Panacibacter ginsenosidivorans: one gene and its partner. The protein of the gene in region 2 binds, or shares a complex with, the protein of the main gene of each other region. Links are inferred from orthologs where the notes say so. Each region holds a gene or a part of one and is shown on either strand. Other genes may lie near its edges. The genes, in order: rpmF and FRZ67_RS22945.

Region 1 (8,767 bases), 1.3 Mb from region 2 along the record:
GTTTATATGAGTATGATGTTTTTGAAGGAAAACAATTACAGTTACAAAATCTTATACTGCCTGCAATAACATTGGGTATTCGTCCACTGGCCATCATTACACAACTTACACGCAGTGCCATGCTTGATGTGCTGAGTATGGATTATATACGCACTGCTTATGCAAAAGGTTTAAGCAGGAAAGCCGTTGTATTTAAACATGCATTACGCAATGCATTAAATCCTGTTGTAACAGCCATTACAGGCTGGTTTGCAGAATTGCTTGCCGGTGCTTTTTTTGTAGAATATATTTTCGGTTGGAAAGGTATTGGAAAAGTAACCGTTGATGCTTTGGAGAAGTTAGATTTCCCGGTTGTAATGGGAAGTGTATTATTAACCGCAACATTTTTTATAATGGTGAATATACTCGCAGATATTCTTTACGGTGTCATAGACCCAAGAGTGCGGCTTCACTGATAAGACGCAAATGCATCGCTGACCAAAATCATAAATTAGTGCCGGATTAATTAATATTTTTGAACGGTTATTGATTACATCATTTATAAACCAACTTCCATGCGCACTGTAAGTGAAATATTGAAAACAAAAGGCCCGCAATTCAATTATATTGCTCCAACCAGAACTGTGCTCGAAGCGGTTAGTTTAATGAAAGCAGAGAATATCAGCTATCTTATTGTAAGAGAGAATGGAAATTATTTGGGTATTATTTGCGAAAGAGATTACACGCATAAAGTTATATTGCTTAATAAACATTCAGATACAACACTTGTAAAAGAGATCATGAGTACAGACCTTCCGGTAGTTGGTTTAAGTGATACCACAGAGGAATGTATGATGCTTATGAATTCTTCCAAAAGCCGCTATTTGCCTGTATTTGAGGGTTTTGAATTCAAAGGTGTAATTACTATTCACGACCTGATGCGTGAAGCAATTGCTGCAAGCGAAAAGCCGGGCGCAGTTCCTACAGAACATCATGAAAAACTGATGAGAGATTACTGGATATAGTTAGCGGATAACAACATTTCTTATGTAAGATTCACCCATTGCTTCATTGATGCGTTCAATGATTTTCTCTTTTTGGTAAAGCAACTCATTCTTAAGAGGGCCTACTGCAGTATTTATAAATAAGGTATGGTTGATGATCTCAATCTTATCTGTGTATTTGGCAATCGTTTTGCCCATCACTTCTTCCCACACACTTTCAATCTGCACCGCACGAATGCCATTCTTGAGTTTGCTTTTCTCAATGAATTGTTTCAATGCATCACCAATTTGAAGTTGTGCCATATTGTAAATGTAAACACAAAGCAAAATCAGAATTACTTTTTTGTTTGCTAATTTTTATGTACCCGGCTGCATATCGCTATTTAACTTTTGTTGCGTCGCACTCTTGTACATTGTAGCTTTGCGCAGCAATGGATAACAACTACATTAATATTGGTAAGATTGTAAGTGTACATGCATTAAATGGTGAAGTGATCATTAAACATGCGCTTGGCAAGAAAACAATTTTCAAAGAAGGAGATGTAATTTTTGTTGAACAGGTAAAAGGGGCTTACCTGCCACATTTTGTTACTTCATCAAAAGCCAAAACAGAGGAGGAAACGATTTTGCAATTTGATGATATAGATTCAAGAGAAAAAGCACTGAAGTTTATTAAGAAACAAGTTTGGCTTACCGAAGAAGATTTTGCGAAATATGCTGCAAAGAATTCACCAATTGCATTAATTGGTTTTACACTCCTCAACGAAGGTGAAAAGCTTGGCATCATTGATGAAGTAATAGAGCAACCGCACCAGGTTTTATTGACTATAAAGATCAATGGTAAAGAAGCGTTGATTCCATTGCATGAAGAAACACTTGATAATATTGATCGCAAAAAAAAGGAAGTGCATGTAACCCTTCCTGATGGTTTATTAGAAATTTATTTAGAGTAATATTACTGCAGTACAAGTGTGCGACGCAACAGTAGCTGAAGGTATTACTACTGTTGACTAAAAAAAATTAATATTCTTTCTTTATCCAATTCACATTTCTTTCTTTCAGGTAATTGATAACATAATCAAATACTTTTTTATCATCACCAATTAATTCCGGAGGAAACACACCTTTTTTTGTAATTAAGCCTTCTGCAAAAGCATTTGCAGCAGCGGTGCAGGTATAACCTGTGGTGCGTGACATAGATGAAGTTTTGCTTGCATTATCAAACCTGTCAAGCATTGAGTATTCTATAGTTTTATCTGCACCACTCATTTTCCCTTTTACAACAACTTTCATTATAGTAAACTCTTCTTCTTCCTGCCCAAGTTTCCATTCATTTAATAAAATAGCTGAAGTATATTCCAATGGTTTTATTTCCTTGCCCTTATAGTTAATTATCTCTTCAGAAAAGAAACCACTTCTTTGCAACGCAACGATCAATTCTGCATGACCGGGGTAACGCAATGTTTTTTCTTTGAGATTTGGAACATGTGGCATCGTGTATAAAATAGAACGCAAACCATCTGTATTAAAACATTCGAGCGTGCCAACTTCATCAAAATCCATTAGCTCAACTTCAGTCATTGCGGGCTTTACAACGATCTGCCCGTTTTCTTTTAAACGAGCAGGACGTGTATATTCTTCAATAACATCAATGGGAGAGAAGGGCGCTTTGTATTCAAAAGGTTTCTTTCTTGTCTTTGGTAAACCACCAACATAACATTCAAAGCTATTTATATCCATAATTGTGTTGTAGTAACCGATAACCAAATTACTTACGCCAGGTGCAACACCGCAATCTGTAATAGCAGTGACATTTTTTTGTTTTGCTAAAGCATCTAATACCAACGCATCTTCCGGAAAGAAAGAAATATCTACGACATTCTTGCCTGCTTCAATTACAGCCTTCAATGTATTGAAACCCATAAAGCCGGGAACTGCAGTTATTATTAAATCGAAATCCTGTAAAAGATTTGAATAGTTGCTATAAGCTTTTAAATCTGTCTTTACGGTTTTTGTATTGGATGATTTCGATTTCAGGATGTCAAGTGCATGTTCGCTTGCATCAAAAGAAGTTACATCATGCTTTTGTGCGAGATCAATAGCCATGGTACGTCCAACCATACCACTTCCTAATACTGCTATTTTCATATGGAATTATTTTAAGAGGCGGCAAAGCTAAGAAAAGAAAGGAACAAGAAACAGGATTGAGAAAACAAGAACCACCGATAGTTCAAATACTTCTGCTTTCTATCTTTATTTTAAATGTTTTATCGGGGGTTACCGGACTTTGTAAAACAGAAGCTGGAAATTGTTCTCTTATAAAAATTGCACACATTGTATTGGATACATGATAAAGATTTTTTCGAAATGCAACAGGAATTCCATCGAGTATACCTGCTAAAACTTCTGGTCTGTACTTTTCAGGATTGTATGCATAGTCATGCCAAACGACAATTGATTTTTCATGGATAAGATGCTCAAATATTTTTTGTGTATCATTTTTTACATATTCGTTGCGGTGATCTCCATCGATAAAAATTAAATCAAATTTTTTGTGTACACTTTTAAAATCATAAGTCAAAGAATTGCCTGTTATGTGTTTGATATTTTCTTTGCCTTTTGAAAAGAAGCCATGCAGGTCAGCATATTTTTCACCCAAGCCTAATGATATGATTTCTTCTTTTGAGAGATTCAACGTGTAGCATTCCTTGCAGTTCTCTGCGACATTAATTGCACTTTCGCCACGCCAGGTACCAATTTCAAAATAACTGCAATCTTTAAATCTTTTGGTCAATGATTTTAATAAAGCAAAATCTGTAGGTAGAGAGCTGCCGTCTAAAAAAGCAACACAGTCAAGCGTTTCGGAGAAGTTCGGTGAAATTTCATTAATGTCTACAACAGGCAAACCGTTTTTTATCTGGTAGCTTTTTTCAATGTATTGCTGCCACACTGCATCATCTGCAAGCACATTATTTAAGAGCCAGGGATTTTTTATTATTGCCGCAATTGCCTTTAATGTCTTGCTTAATTTTTTCATCGGTTGAAATTAAACATTTCAGTTGAGTGAGTTGAGTAATGAACTGAACGTACAAGCGTGCGACGCAACAGGCGATGCTACACAGTACAACAGCCGGGCTCAAAAAATAAAATAAAAAATGAAGTGAGATTATGCAGAAAAACTTTCCTGTATTTTATTACAGAGATCAGTATTGATCATTTTTTCTGCGGTAGAAATCATGTTCATGAAAGCTTTATCATTACTGATACCATGACCAATAACAACTGGTCTTGCTACACCAAGCACTGGTGTGCCGCCGTATTGTTCGTAGTGAAAACGGTTAAAATATTCATCATCGTGCACCTGGCGATTGAGCGCCACATCGTACACAGATTCGGCAAGTTTTAAAATTACGTTACCTGTAAAACCATCGCAGACAACAACATCAGCCTTGTCCTGGAAAATATCTCTGCCTTCAATGTTACCAACAAAATTGATCTTGTTGTTTTCTTTCAGCAACGGGTAAGTTTCTTTACAAAGCTGGTTGCCTTTGCCTTCTTCTTCACCTACATTCAACAAACCAACACGTGGATTATTAATGTTCAAAATATGTTGTGCATATTGGCTGCCAAGAATTGCGAAATGATTTAAGTGCTCTGGTTTACAATCAACATTCAAACCTACATCAAGCAGCAAACCCGTAGCCCCATTTAGCTTCGGAACAATCGTTGGAATGGTTGGTCTTAAAACACCTTCAATTGTTTTGATGGTATACATCGTGCCTACAAGCATGGCACCGGTGTTACCGGCACTAATGAATGCATCAACTTTGCCTTTTGCAAGCAAACCAAAACCAATGGAGATAGAAGAGTTTGGCTTTTCTTTCAGAGCTTTTGTAGGAGGTTCGTGGTATCCCACTATTTCAGGTGCATGAATAACTTTTATCTTTTCACTATCGATATTATATTCATGCAAAAGAGGCTGTAATACAGCCTCATCACCTAAACAAAATATAGTAGCCGGACGCGAAGAAGCCGACAGATAAATCTGCAAACCTTTAACCGCTTCAAGCGGAGCGAAGTCGCCACCCATCATGTCAAATGCAATATTCATGCAAGGCAAGCTATGGAATATATTTTAAAGATTAAGCTTTCAACGGTGCTTTTTCAGACACCAACTTACCCTTGTAAAATAATTTTCCTTCGCTTACATGTGCACGGTGGCGTACATGTGTTTCGCCTGTAGCGCTGTCTTTGCTTAATGTTACTTCCTGGGCAACATAATGCGTTCTTCTCTTTGCACTGCGCTGTTGTGAATGTCTGCGCTTTGGATTTGGCATAACTCAGATTTTTATACTTCTAAAAAATTTATATCAGTTTCTTTTGTGAGCAAACTTCATTACTACTATTAAGCTTCTGTTGTGTCACTCACTTGTACGTTCTTATCTCTATTCAACTATTCTTCTTCCAGGTTCTTAAACTTTTCCAATCCTTTCCAAACACTTGTATTACTCTTTGTTTCTTTCTCCGCTTCCGTCTGCATCTGTTTCAACTTCTCCAATACCTCTTTATTGCACTGTGGTCCGCCAACTTCATCTTCCGCACACATTTTCTGCATTGGTATGCTCAGGTTTATGAACTCATAGATCCAGTCGCCAACATAAATATGACTTTCCGTTTTGCTGATATAATAAACGTCGGGATCTTCTTCCTGTTCATTCATTGTATCAGGTTCATCTACCAGTTTTACAGTAATCCTGAATTCATCCCAAAGCTGCATGGTAAGATCATTGCCACAACGGTCACAGCTGACATCTGCACTTCCATCCACGTCAAACTTCAGCATCATGAACGAATTATTTTTTTCCAGTTCCAGCTTTATTTTAGCTGTACAATGGGAAAAATCCTGTTCACCATAGTGTTTAAAGAACTTATCATCTACCTGGTAATCAAAGTGATGAATACCGGGTTTTAGTCCCACAAATGCAATTTCGTACGCTCTCCGGTGGTTCATATCCACTTTTTTTGGGGTGGCAAAGGTAACGGAAAAACTATTTACCTCCAAAGGAATCTGCATCTGCTGAAAAACATTCCCGTTGTTACCTAACACTATAATTATCAACGGTGAAAGATATTTAACGACAGGTTTTCATGGCATCTGACTTTGGAAAGCTAAAATTACAGATTTTAGCAGCCGCATTGCTGCATAACAATCAAAGCATGGATAAAAACAAAGGTAAAAGAGCGTGGCTGAAACTCATTATTCCCCTGGCAATAGCTGTTAGCATGAGCCTCATTTCCGGTTTCCCGGCTTTAATTGAAAAATATTATACAGGATATGTTTATCCTGTTATCAGCACAACAATGCGTTTTCTTTTTGGGTGGCTGCCATTCAGTATTGGAGACTTGCTTTACCTATCTGCTGCAATCTGGCTCATTGTAAGGTTTTATAAAACAGGTAAAGCTGTTTTAAAAAAACGTGTTTCAAAAGAAAGTTTCCTGCGATCGCTTCGCAGAACAGTGGCTGTAATACTTTGGATCTATATAATTTTTTACAGTTTTTGGGGATTGAATTATAGCAGGCTTGGGATATCCTACCAGCTAAAGCTTGAGCCAGTTGACTATTCGACTAATGATCTGAAAATATTAACTGCCTCACTCATCACTAAAGTAAATGCTTCCCGACTTGAATTGGGAGATTCAGTAACATATCCTTCCAATAAAGAAATGTTCTCTATAGCGACATCTGCTTACAACAGAGCCGAACAAAATTTACCTTTTCTGCATTACAAGGTTGCTTCTATAAAAAGTTCCATGTGGGGCTGGTTAGGAAATTATACAGGCTTTCTTGGTTATTATAATCCTTTCTCTGCCGAAGCCCAGGTTAATACAACTGTTCCTCGTTTTGTAATTCCATTTACAGTTTGTCATGAGATCGGTCATCAATTAGGTTACGGCTCTGAAGATGAAGCAAACTTCTCCGGTTATCTTGCTGCCATGTCTTCAACTGATGAGCGCTTTCATTACTCTGCTTATTTTGATCTATTCAATTATGCCAATCGTGAATTATTTATAAGAGACTCATTTGCTGCAAGAGCTAATTATAAATTGTTAGACACACTGGTTAAAAAAGATATACAGACGTATAAAAAATTTATCATTGATCACAAGAATCCCATAGAGCCTTTGATTGATAAAGTTTACGGCAAGTATTTAGTAGCCAACAATCAGCCAAACGGTTTAGATACTTATGATGAAGTGGTGGGTTGGTTAATTGCTTATAAAAAAAATATGGAGAATTGTAAGCCCCAACTCCTAAAGGGAGTGAAAAATAAAGAAGTTGTGTTGATAGTGTTCAATAGTGTTACGAACGTACAAGTGAGTGACACAACCAAAACTTAATAGTAGCAATGCAGCTTATAAACAAGTATTATTTCAAATACACCGTATGCATTTCGCTCGTAAGTGTTCTTTCAATTTCTTTTAACTGTTTATAAATAACAATAAGCCCTGTATATTTTTCTTCATTTTTTTCGTGGCTCAATTCATCTTCCAGTTCGAGGTACATGCGTTTTATTTTACGCAACTTGTAGATATTAAGTGCAGAATTGATAACATTGGTTATATCATTATCAAGTTTTACAGAATAGCCTTCCATGCGCCTGCCCCAATCATGCACTTCGTAAGGAAAATGTAAGAGGCCTGCAACAAATGCATTCATCTCTGTATCGCTGCTGTATAAAAATGTTTTGGTATCAATATGTCCGTTTGTATGCAGCATATTAAAATAAGCATCTACGATTTTATCCAGTTTATCATTTTTTAGATGAAACTCCTGCAACACTTCATAGATAGCATCGGCAACATATTTATCTTCATTCAGCAGTTGATTGCCATATTCTATTAAACGTTTTACAATTTCACGTTCCTGGAATTCATCTTCAAGAAAAAGATTTGCTGCATCATCTGCTGCCTGTTCTGTCTGTTGTGATGCAATATATTTTGCTTCGCTGGCAGGAGATTTCTTCTCGTCTTTGGAAATTTTTTCCCGGATGAATTTATTTACAAGATTTGTAAGCCCACCTTCATCAATTCTTAACAATGTTGCGCTCTGTCTTATATACTCTTCTTGCTTGCTAAAGTCTTCTGCTTTATTGATCTTACTGATGGTCTCAGCAATATGATTAACGACTTCATTCTTCTTGTTTACATCATTGCCAGCATCTTTCAGCATTATATCCAGCTGAAAAAGAATAAAATCTTTTTTATTTTGTGCAACAAAATCTTTGAAACCCTGTGCACCAACCAGTCTTACATAACTATCCGGGTCCTCATTATCCGGTATCAATACAAGATGCACATTCAGGCTTTCTTCAAGCGCCATATCAAGTCCTCGTAATGCAGCTTTAACGCCTGCAGAATCGCCATCATAAACGATCGTAAGATTGTTGGTATATTTTTTTATTAAACGAAGCTGATCGGTTGTAAGCGAAGTGCCACCACTTGCCACAACATTTTCAACACCTGCCTGCGATAATGAAATCACATCAGTGTAACCTTCCACGAGAAGGCATTCGTCATTCTTATCAATGGCTAATCTTGCAAAGTATAAACCATACAGAATTTTACTCTTTATATATAATTCATTTTCCGGCGTATTAATATACTTCGGTGCTTTATCTGCTTTGCCAATTACACGTGCACCAAATCCAATGATCTTACCGGAATTATTATGCACCGGAAAAATGATCCTGCCACGATAATTATCAATCAGTTCATCATTACGA
Region 2 (8,871 bases):
TAATCCTGTTTACCATGAAGAGATAATTCTTTAGCTGACCTGTTCGAAGTAAAAAATAATATTTTTTTATCCCAGCTTATAAAAGGACAATAATCCAGATCTGCGGAATTTATTCCTTTTGGTAGATGTTCCGCAGGTAACCAGTTTCCATTTGAATCTTTTCTTGAAATGTACAGATCGCCTCTGCCCATATCATCTTTTCTGCCATAACCTGTAAATAAAATATATTTTCCATCCGGATCTACAAATGCATTGAATTCATAACCCGCACTATTGATTGCTTCAGGTAAGCTAACAGGCTTTTCATACATACTATTTTTGTATGTACACATTACAATGTCTTCTTTGCCTTTTCCGTATTCAGCTTCTACAGTAAAATAGAGATCGCCGTTTTTTGTTAATGAAGGATAGAATTCATCTTTATCAGAATTAACTATAGAACCCAAATGTTCAGGAGCATCCCAACTATTATTTGTTTTAATTACTTTCCAGATATCAAAATCGTTTGTAGAATCCTGCTCACTTGTTGGCCTGTCTGAAGAAAAGAAAATTGTTTTTCCATCTGTTGTAAAGGTTGCTTCAAGATCACGATACATTCCAGAGAATGGAGCAACTTCGGGTGCAGACCATTTGCCATTTTCTTTGTGCATATACAATATGGTACTGCTCGAAAATTTTTGCCCCTGTAAAGTGAAAAATATTTCATCACCGGAAGGGGAGATGGTGAAATCGCGGTTGCTTAAACCATCAGATAAAATTCCTTTTGCAAAAATCTTAGCTGTATCTGCGGGCAATTCTTTGCCTGGATATGTTACCTGTTGTGCCTTTAAAAGAATGTTGCAACAAAAAAGTATAATAGTTGTGAAAGTAAATTTTGATCTCATGAGTAAGAGTGTTTTTGTTTGTTGAATAAAGAACAGGACGTATAAGTGTGCGACGCAACAAAAGGTTAAGCTTATTTATTAGTCCGGTTCAAAAAAAATTTAGTAATAAAAGTATCAGGAATTATTTATTTAAACCGTTCATTCATCACTATCTATTTTCCGTTTATCATAGATGCTTGATGAACGGTTTCCGATAATATTTTAAAACTTCCGTTTGTCCAATTTTGCATTTTTAGCTTAAGTGCTAATGTTCATCTTAGCTCTACGAAATCGGACGTAGAATTAATCACCAAATACTGTTATGAAAAAAATATACCTGTTCATTGTCCCTGCTTTTATTGCTACAACTTCATTTGCGCAAACTATTGGAAAAATTTCCGGTAGTATTATCTCTTCTGATAAGAAAGTAATCGAGGCCGCGACTATATCATTGCTGAAAGCAAAAGACTCTTCTTTAATAAAAATGGAGGTTACAGATAAGAATGGGTTATTTGAATTTGAACACGTAAACAATGGTAACTATTTATTGAGCGCTGATGCAGTGGGGTATCAAAAGTCTTACACATCAATAGTTGTAAGTGATGACAAAAAATTAGTAAACGCAGATTTTGTAATGAGCAATGCATCAGCTTCTTTAGCAGGTGTGAGTGTAAAATCAACAAGGCCATTGATTGAAAATAAAATTGATAAAACGATTGTAAATGTCGAAGCATCGCCAACCAATACTGGTTTATCCGCATTAGAGGTTTTAGAAAAATCTCCGGGCATTACAGTTAATAATGATGGTGAGATAAGCTTGAAAGGAAAGCAGGGCGTGAAAATATTTATTGATGGTAAACCATCTTATCTATCCGGGCAGGATCTGACAAATTATCTGAAAAATCTTTCTTCCAATCAGCTTGACCAGATAGAAATAATGACGCAGCCTTCTGCAAAATATGATGCAGCAGGTAACACAGGCATCATTAATATCAAGACAAAAAAGAATGTAAACAATGGATTAAATGGCAGCTTTTCTACCAGCGCTATTATTGCAAAATATTTTAAGAATACTAATAATATCAATTTCAACTGGCGCAAAGGGAAGACTAATATTTATGGTATGTATGGAAATTCGTACTGGTTGGGGTTTAATGATATTTATATAAACAGGAGTTTAAGAGAAGGCAGGGATTCTGCATTTAACAGATATAGTGAGCAGCATACTTATGGAAAGTATAAAGGCTTGCCCCATAACTTTAAACTTGGTGCAGATTATTTTGCCGGCAAGAATACAACTGTTGGCGTGGCAATGACGAGTTATCTTGATAATGATCGTTTTACTTCTACAGGCACTGCGAATATTTATGATAGCCTGCATCGTTTTGTACAATACAATGATGCAAACTCAGAAACACACGATCCATGGACGAATGTTGGGTTTAATGTTAACCTGCAGCAGAAATTAGATACCTCTGGAAAAGAATTATCAGTAGATGCAGATTATATTTTATACAGAACAAAAGGCAAACAATATTCCAATAACTATTTGTACAACTCTGACGGAGACTTATCAGAAGACCCCTTTTTATTAAATGGTTACCTCCCTGCAAACATCGATATCTACAGCTTCAAAGCAGATTATAAGCAACCTTTAAAGAAAAATGCAACACTCGAAGCTGGCGTAAAATTCAGTTATGTAAAAACTGATAATGATGCACAATACACCATTTATGACGCTGGTACCGGTAAATGGGAAAATGATGAAACAAGAAGCAATCATTTTATTTATAAAGAAAACATCAATGCAGCTTATATCAATTTACAAAAACAAATAAAGAAATTTGGTATACAGCTCGGTTTACGTGCAGAACAAACCATAGCAGAAGGCAATCAGGTTTCAAAAGAGATTGCTTTTAAAAAGAATTATACCAAACTCTTTCCTACCACATATTTCAGTTATAATCTGAATGATAACAACACTTTTGGTTTGTCATATGGCAGAAGAATAGAAAGGCCGGGCTACCAGGATCTGAACCCGTTCCAGTACCAGCTTGATCGATATACGTATCGCCAGGGAAACCCGGATCTTCAGCCACAATTCAGTCATAACTTTGAACTAAGTTATAATTATAAAGGCGCCTTAAATATATCAGCAAACTATACAACTGTTTCAGATATCATTAATGATGTATTGATAACAAAACGTGAACCCGGCGATTCTAACTACACTACTTATCAAACCAAGCAAAATATAGCGTCCAATAAAAACATTGGTTTAGCCGTTAGTTATAATACAAAACTGGCGAAGTGGTGGTCAATAAACGTTTTCGCTAATGTATTCAATAACCATTACAAAGGAACTATTGACGGTGAGCAGATTGATCTTGGCCTTACTTCTTACACAGCCAATATGAGCAGTCAGTTTACGTTTAATAAAGGATGGTCTGCAGAGGCTAGTGGTTTTTACCGTGGCAAAAATTTAGAAAGCAGCGCCATTCTTTCATTACCGATGGGAATGTTTTCAGTAGGCGGCGGCAAAAAAATTTTGAAAGACAAAGGTTCCATCCGTCTCAATCTCCGCGATCCCTTTTATCTTATGAGTTTCAGGGGAAGCACCGATCTTAACAAAGGTTACACACAAATACATAGTTATTGGGATAACCGCAGGGCTATCATCTCGTTTACGTATCGTTTTGGCAAAGTAAATAATCCGGCTCCACGTCGTCATAATACAGGTGCCGATGACGAAAAGAGCCGCGTAAATACTGGTGGTCAGCAGTAAAATTTTTCTCATGTGCATTATAATTCCGGCCCCGGTTTCTACCGGGGCTTTTTATTTTATGCACTTAGCTGCGGTGCTGCTATTAAGGTTTTGTTGTGTCACTCACTTGTACATTCAGTAATTCTATTCAACAATTTAGCGTCTTACTGTTACATCAGTCAATGCACATTTGTATTTTTGCCGGCTATCAATTATCAATTATAAACTTTTTGCCATGCCATCATTTGATATTGCCAGTAAAGTTGATCTTCAAACTTTAGATAACGCAATCAACACTGTAAAGAAAGAGATCAGTAATCGTTTCGATTTTAAAGACTCGCATGTTTCCATAGAGCTCAATAAAAAAGACTATATCGTAAACATAGAAGTAGAAAGCGATATGAAAATGAAACAGGTCATTGATGTTATTATCAGCCGTGCTATAAAACAGGGCATCGATGGTAATGCCTTCAACTTTGAAAAAGATGCTTACCCCAGTGGTAAAGTGGTAAAGAAAGAAGTATCCGTAACCAATGGTTTAAAACAGGATGATGCAAAGAAGATCGTAAAGCTTATAAAAGATTCAGGTCTAAAAGTGCAGGCACAAATAATGGATGAGATAGTACGCGTAACTGCCAAAAAAATAGATGATCTGCAGGAAGTTATTGCCATGCTGAGAGGAGCTAACCTTGCCTTCCCGCTTCAGTTTACCAATATGAAATCGTAAATAAACGGGGGCAATTGTTGCCATAAGTTCCAAAAACCTGAAGTGTGCGACGCAACCAAAGATGCCATAGGAAACAGGATGTTGGGCGCATAATTGCTTTACTTTAAATTCAATTTGGTTTAAAACCTTCCCGAACTTATCTTTGCGCTCCAATTTTTAAATTGTACGGCAAAATCCGTGCAGCCTAAAATCATAAAAATGAAAAAAGGTCTCCATCCGGAAAGTTACAAATTTGTTGTTTTCAAAGACATGAGCAACGGTCATGCATTTCTTGGTCGTTCTACAGGCGGTTCCAAAGAAAAAATTAAATGGGAAGATGGTAATGAATACCCGCTGATAAAGCTGGAAATTTCGAATACATCGCATCCATTTTATACCGGTAAGAATGTACTGGTAGATACTGCGGGACGTATCGACAAATTCAAGAAGCGTTACGAAAAGAAAAAATAACCTTCTGATATTAAAATCCCTCCGCAGTAAAAAACGGGGGGATTTTGCTTTATATAATCCTTTAGCAAGCAACAACAACGATGAGCCAACTTACAAGTTACCCCAAAGAAAAAATTAAGATCCTGTTTTTGGAGAATATCAGCGACAAAGCTGTGCAGCACTTTAAGCAAAACGGTTATACCAATGTAAAAAAGATCGGCGGTGCACTAAGCGAAGAAGAATTGATAAAGGAAGTGAAAGATGTGCATTTGCTGGGTATTCGTTCCAAAACACAGATAACAGAGAAAGTTTTGGAAGCAGCAACCAAACTGCAGGCAATAGGCTGTTTCTGTATTGGTGTAAACCAGGTGAATTTAAAAGCAGCAACCAAAAAAGGAATTGTAGTTTTTAATGCTCCTTATAGTAATACCAGAAGTGTTGCAGAACTGGTGATTGGGCTCTCTATAATGTTGATACGCCGCATACCGGATAAGAACAAAGCTGCGCATGAAGGTCTTTGGAATAAAGAAGCAAAAGGCAGTTTTGAATTGCGCGGTAAAACGTTAGGTTTGGTAGGTTACGGAAATATTGGCAGCCAGGTAAGTGTACTTGCAGAAGCGCTTGGTATGAAAGTTTTATTTTATGATGTGGAAACCAAACTGCCTTTGGGTAATGCAGCTTCCTGCAGGAGCCTGAAAGAGCTTTTAAATGCTGCGGATATTGTTTCACTGCATGTACCTGAAACAGCACAAACAAAGAATCTTATTAATAAGGGCAATATCAAACATTTTAAGAAAGGCGCAATTCTTATTAATTATGCCAGGGGAGAAGTTGTTGATCTTGCTATATTGGCAAAAGCATTGAAGGAAGGCGAACTTGGAGGTGCAGCAATAGATGTATTTCCATGGGAACCTGAAAAAAATGGAGATAAATTTGAAACACCATTACAAGGATTAAGCAATGTGATTCTTACCCCACATATTGGTGGATCAACTGAAGAAGCACAGCAAAATATTGGTGATGATGTAAGTGCAAAACTTTTCAATTATCTCGAGAAAGGAATCACTTATGGCTCGCATACTGTGCCTGCAATCAGCCTGCCACCGGTAGAAGGTGCACATAGAATATTACATATTCACAAAAATGTACCGGGTGTATTGAGTGCAATTAATACAGAACTGGCAAGTCATCACATCAATATTGTTGGTCAGTATTTACAAACAAATAATGAAATTGGGTACGTGGTTTTAGATGTAGATAAGAAACTTTCCAAACAGGCTTTAGAATTATTGAGAGATGTGAAAGAAACGATTAAGGTGAGGATACTTTACTAAATAATTATTACAATAAAATATAAAGGACGCTTTTGGCGTCCTTTTATTATGTGGTATGATTTACCCATTTTCCACATGCCTTGTGATTTATTTAATCTACTTTTTCCGTAGTGATTGTTGTTGTTTTTCCATCATCTCTGCGGATGGTCGTGGTTTTAGAGCTGCGCTTTCCCCCACTTGCTATAAGTATAATAATCAGTAAAGCAATGATTCCAACAACCCAAATCCAGTTCTGGCCAATCCAGGTGCCCACATCTGTATTGTTTACTTCTACTTTTGGTGATTCCTGTGCCTGTGTGAACTGATATATTAATATCATAATGCTCGTAAAAAGAGCTTTAAAGCCTGAACCTTTAATTAACTGTTTCATATGAATACTTTTAAGTTTAAAAGATCTGTTTCATTCAAAAGAATTCAATAACTGCGCCAATTAAAGGCATAGGTGCCAATAAACTCTTCCTGTAAAAACATAACTTTGCAACCTTATTATGAAATCAAGAACATTACAAAAAGATAAGGTGAACATTATAACACTTGGTTGCAGTAAAAACCTGGTGGATAGTGAAGTGCTGAGTGGCCAGCTGAAAGCAAATGAAATTGATGTGGTGCATGAGAACAGTAAACTTGATCATAACATAGTTGTGGTAAATACTTGCGGTTTTATTGACAAGGCAAAAGAAGAAAGCGTAAATACTATTCTCGACCAGGTTGAATTAAAAAAGAAAGGTAAACTTGACAAAGTTTATGTTACCGGTTGTTTAAGTGAACGTTACCGTAGCGATCTTGAAGCGGAAATTCCAGAAGTTGATGCGTGGTTTGGCACTCTTGAATTACCACTCATTTTAAAACAATTTGATGCTGATTATAAAAGTGAGTTGCTTGGTGAACGCATGCTTGGCACACCAAAACATTATGCTTATTTAAAGATCAGTGAAGGTTGTAACAGAACCTGTGCATTCTGTGCAATTCCTTTAATGCGTGGTGCGCATGTCAGCAGGTCGATGGAAGATTTGGTTAAAGAAGCCGAGAGCCTTGTCCGGCGTGGCGTTAAAGAGATCATGCTTATTGCGCAGGAACTTACTTATTATGGTCTCGATCTTTACAAGAAAAGAATGCTTGCAGAATTATTGAATAAACTGGCTGATGTAAAAGGAATTGAATGGATTCGTTTACATTATGCTTACCCCAATAAGTTTCCGCTTGAAGTGTTGGATGTTATGCGTGAGCGCAGCAATATCTGTAACTATCTTGATATGCCTTTGCAGCATGCAAGCAATAACATGCTGAAAGCAATGAAGCGCCAAAGCACAAGACAGGAAATGGAAGAATTGATTGCAGCTATTCGTGAAAAGAATCCGGGCATTTGTTTGCGCACAACTTTAATAGCAGGTTTCCCTGGCGAGACAAGAGAAGATGTGGAAGAGCTCAAAGATTTTCTTACACGTATGCGTTTTGATCGTGTCGGCATTTTCACTTACAGTCATGAAGAAGGAACGAGTGGTTATGCTTTAATTGATGATGTGCCTGCGGAAGAAAAGCAGGCACGTGCACAGGAGATCATGGAACTGCAGCAGGAAATAAGTTATGAAAAGAATGTAGAAAAGGTAGGTAAGGTATTTAAAGTAATTATCGACAAAAAGGAAGCTGGCCGCTATCTTGGCCGCACTGAGTTCGATAGTGTTGAAGTAGATAATGAAGTGGTAATTCACTCCACAAAAAAATTGCCTGTTGGTGAGTTTGTAAATGTAAAGATCACTAAAGCGTATGATTATGATTTGGAAGGAGAAGTGATTTTATAATACTATGCTATAGAATAAATGGCATCGCCTGTTGCGTCGCAAGCACTTCAGCGTTCTGATCAGTTTGCAACAGTTTAATTTTAAAGAGAACCATCGTTCTCTTTTTTTATTCCTTTTTTGTAATTTGAGTTTGCATAAATTCTTATACATGTTAGCAGAGGAGACTTTACTGAACCGCGTAAGAGAGATCATTGAAGTAACGCATGATAATGTGGGAGAGAAGAAAGCATTCGGTGGAATATGTTTTATGGTTAATGATAAAATGTGTGTGGCTGTTAAGCCGGAAAGAATAATGGTTCGAATAGATCCGGAAAAAAATGATGATGTAATTTCGAAAAATGGTTGCGAGCCAATGGTGCACAACGGTAAAGTAATGAGAGGCTTTGTTTTCGTCAGCTCCGCTGAATTACAATCAAAAAAACAATTAGAATATTGGGTAAAACTGGCACTCGATTATAATCCTGTTGCAAAGCAATCGAAGAAAAAGGTCAAAAAAAGCAATAACTAAAATGTGAAATAAAGTGTCTGTAACACTTTACTTATAACAGAATTCTTCTCTTTATTATAAAGCCTTAACTTAGACACATAACTAACCTGCATGTTAAAAGTAGTATCCTTCCAGATAGCAGATAGTATAGATATAAAACAATTTAAAACTGCATTTACGGCAGAAATTTATCATGAAGATTCTGATGAATTGTTTTATCGTATGGCCACACAAAAATTTATTTACGTTTTTAAGTATGGTATTGTATGTTTTCTTGGTTACAACGAAGTAGAGTCTACAGCTTTTATACAGGTTATAACACCATATTGCAGAAACATGCAGGAAGAAAGATTGAATGATGAATTTGATATAGAAACCAATGCAAACAGGTATAAACTCGGTTACAATAAAATTGAACTGGAAAGCGCAGATGTAGAATCTTTCCGGCTCATCATGCTTAATGTATCG

Evidence for each region.
Region 1: FRZ67_RS22945 (region 2) and rpmF share a complex: the UniProt entries of both Escherichia coli proteins name them as parts of the 50S ribosomal subunit. The link is inferred for Panacibacter ginsenosidivorans from one-to-one orthologs.

Annotation. Positions count from the first base shown.
Region 1 is NZ_CP042435.1:4,181,106-4,189,872, forward strand. The notes cover bases 3,724-6,555. They hold rpmF (50S ribosomal protein L32), read right to left. Parts: upstream 5,321-6,555; coding sequence 5,126-5,320; downstream 3,724-5,125. Other genes in these bases: FRZ67_RS17575 (class I SAM-dependent methyltransferase), read right to left, coding at 3,724-4,020; plsX (phosphate acyltransferase PlsX), read right to left, coding at 4,150-5,094; FRZ67_RS17590 (YceD family protein), read right to left, coding at 5,437-5,994; FRZ67_RS17595 (DUF3810 domain-containing protein), read left to right, coding at 6,201-6,555. Outside these bases: FRZ67_RS17550 (ABC transporter permease), read left to right, coding at 1-455; FRZ67_RS17555 (CBS domain-containing protein), read left to right, coding at 555-1,004; FRZ67_RS17560 (DciA family protein), read right to left, coding at 1,005-1,286; ribosome maturation factor RimM, read left to right, coding at 1,415-1,936; FRZ67_RS17570 (saccharopine dehydrogenase family protein), read right to left, coding at 2,004-3,131; more of FRZ67_RS17575, read right to left, coding at 3,214-3,723; more of FRZ67_RS17595, read left to right, coding at 6,556-7,382; dnaG (DNA primase), read right to left, coding at 7,411-8,767.
Region 2 is NZ_CP042435.1:5,441,533-5,450,403, forward strand. What follows is about bases 3,243-6,178. They hold FRZ67_RS22945 (type B 50S ribosomal protein L31), read left to right. Parts: upstream 3,243-4,552; coding sequence 4,553-4,804; downstream 4,805-6,178. Other genes in these bases: FRZ67_RS22935 (TonB-dependent receptor domain-containing protein), read left to right, coding at 3,243-3,648; FRZ67_RS22940 (YajQ family cyclic di-GMP-binding protein), read left to right, coding at 3,863-4,354; serA (phosphoglycerate dehydrogenase), read left to right, coding at 4,885-6,117. In the rest of the region: FRZ67_RS22930 (TolB family protein), read right to left, coding at 1-884; more of FRZ67_RS22935, read left to right, coding at 1,186-3,242; FRZ67_RS22955 (hypothetical protein), read right to left, coding at 6,209-6,487; 30S ribosomal protein S12 methylthiotransferase RimO, read left to right, coding at 6,606-7,916; FRZ67_RS22965 (TfoX/Sxy family protein), read left to right, coding at 8,065-8,424; FRZ67_RS22970 (RMD1 family protein), read left to right, coding at 8,515-8,871.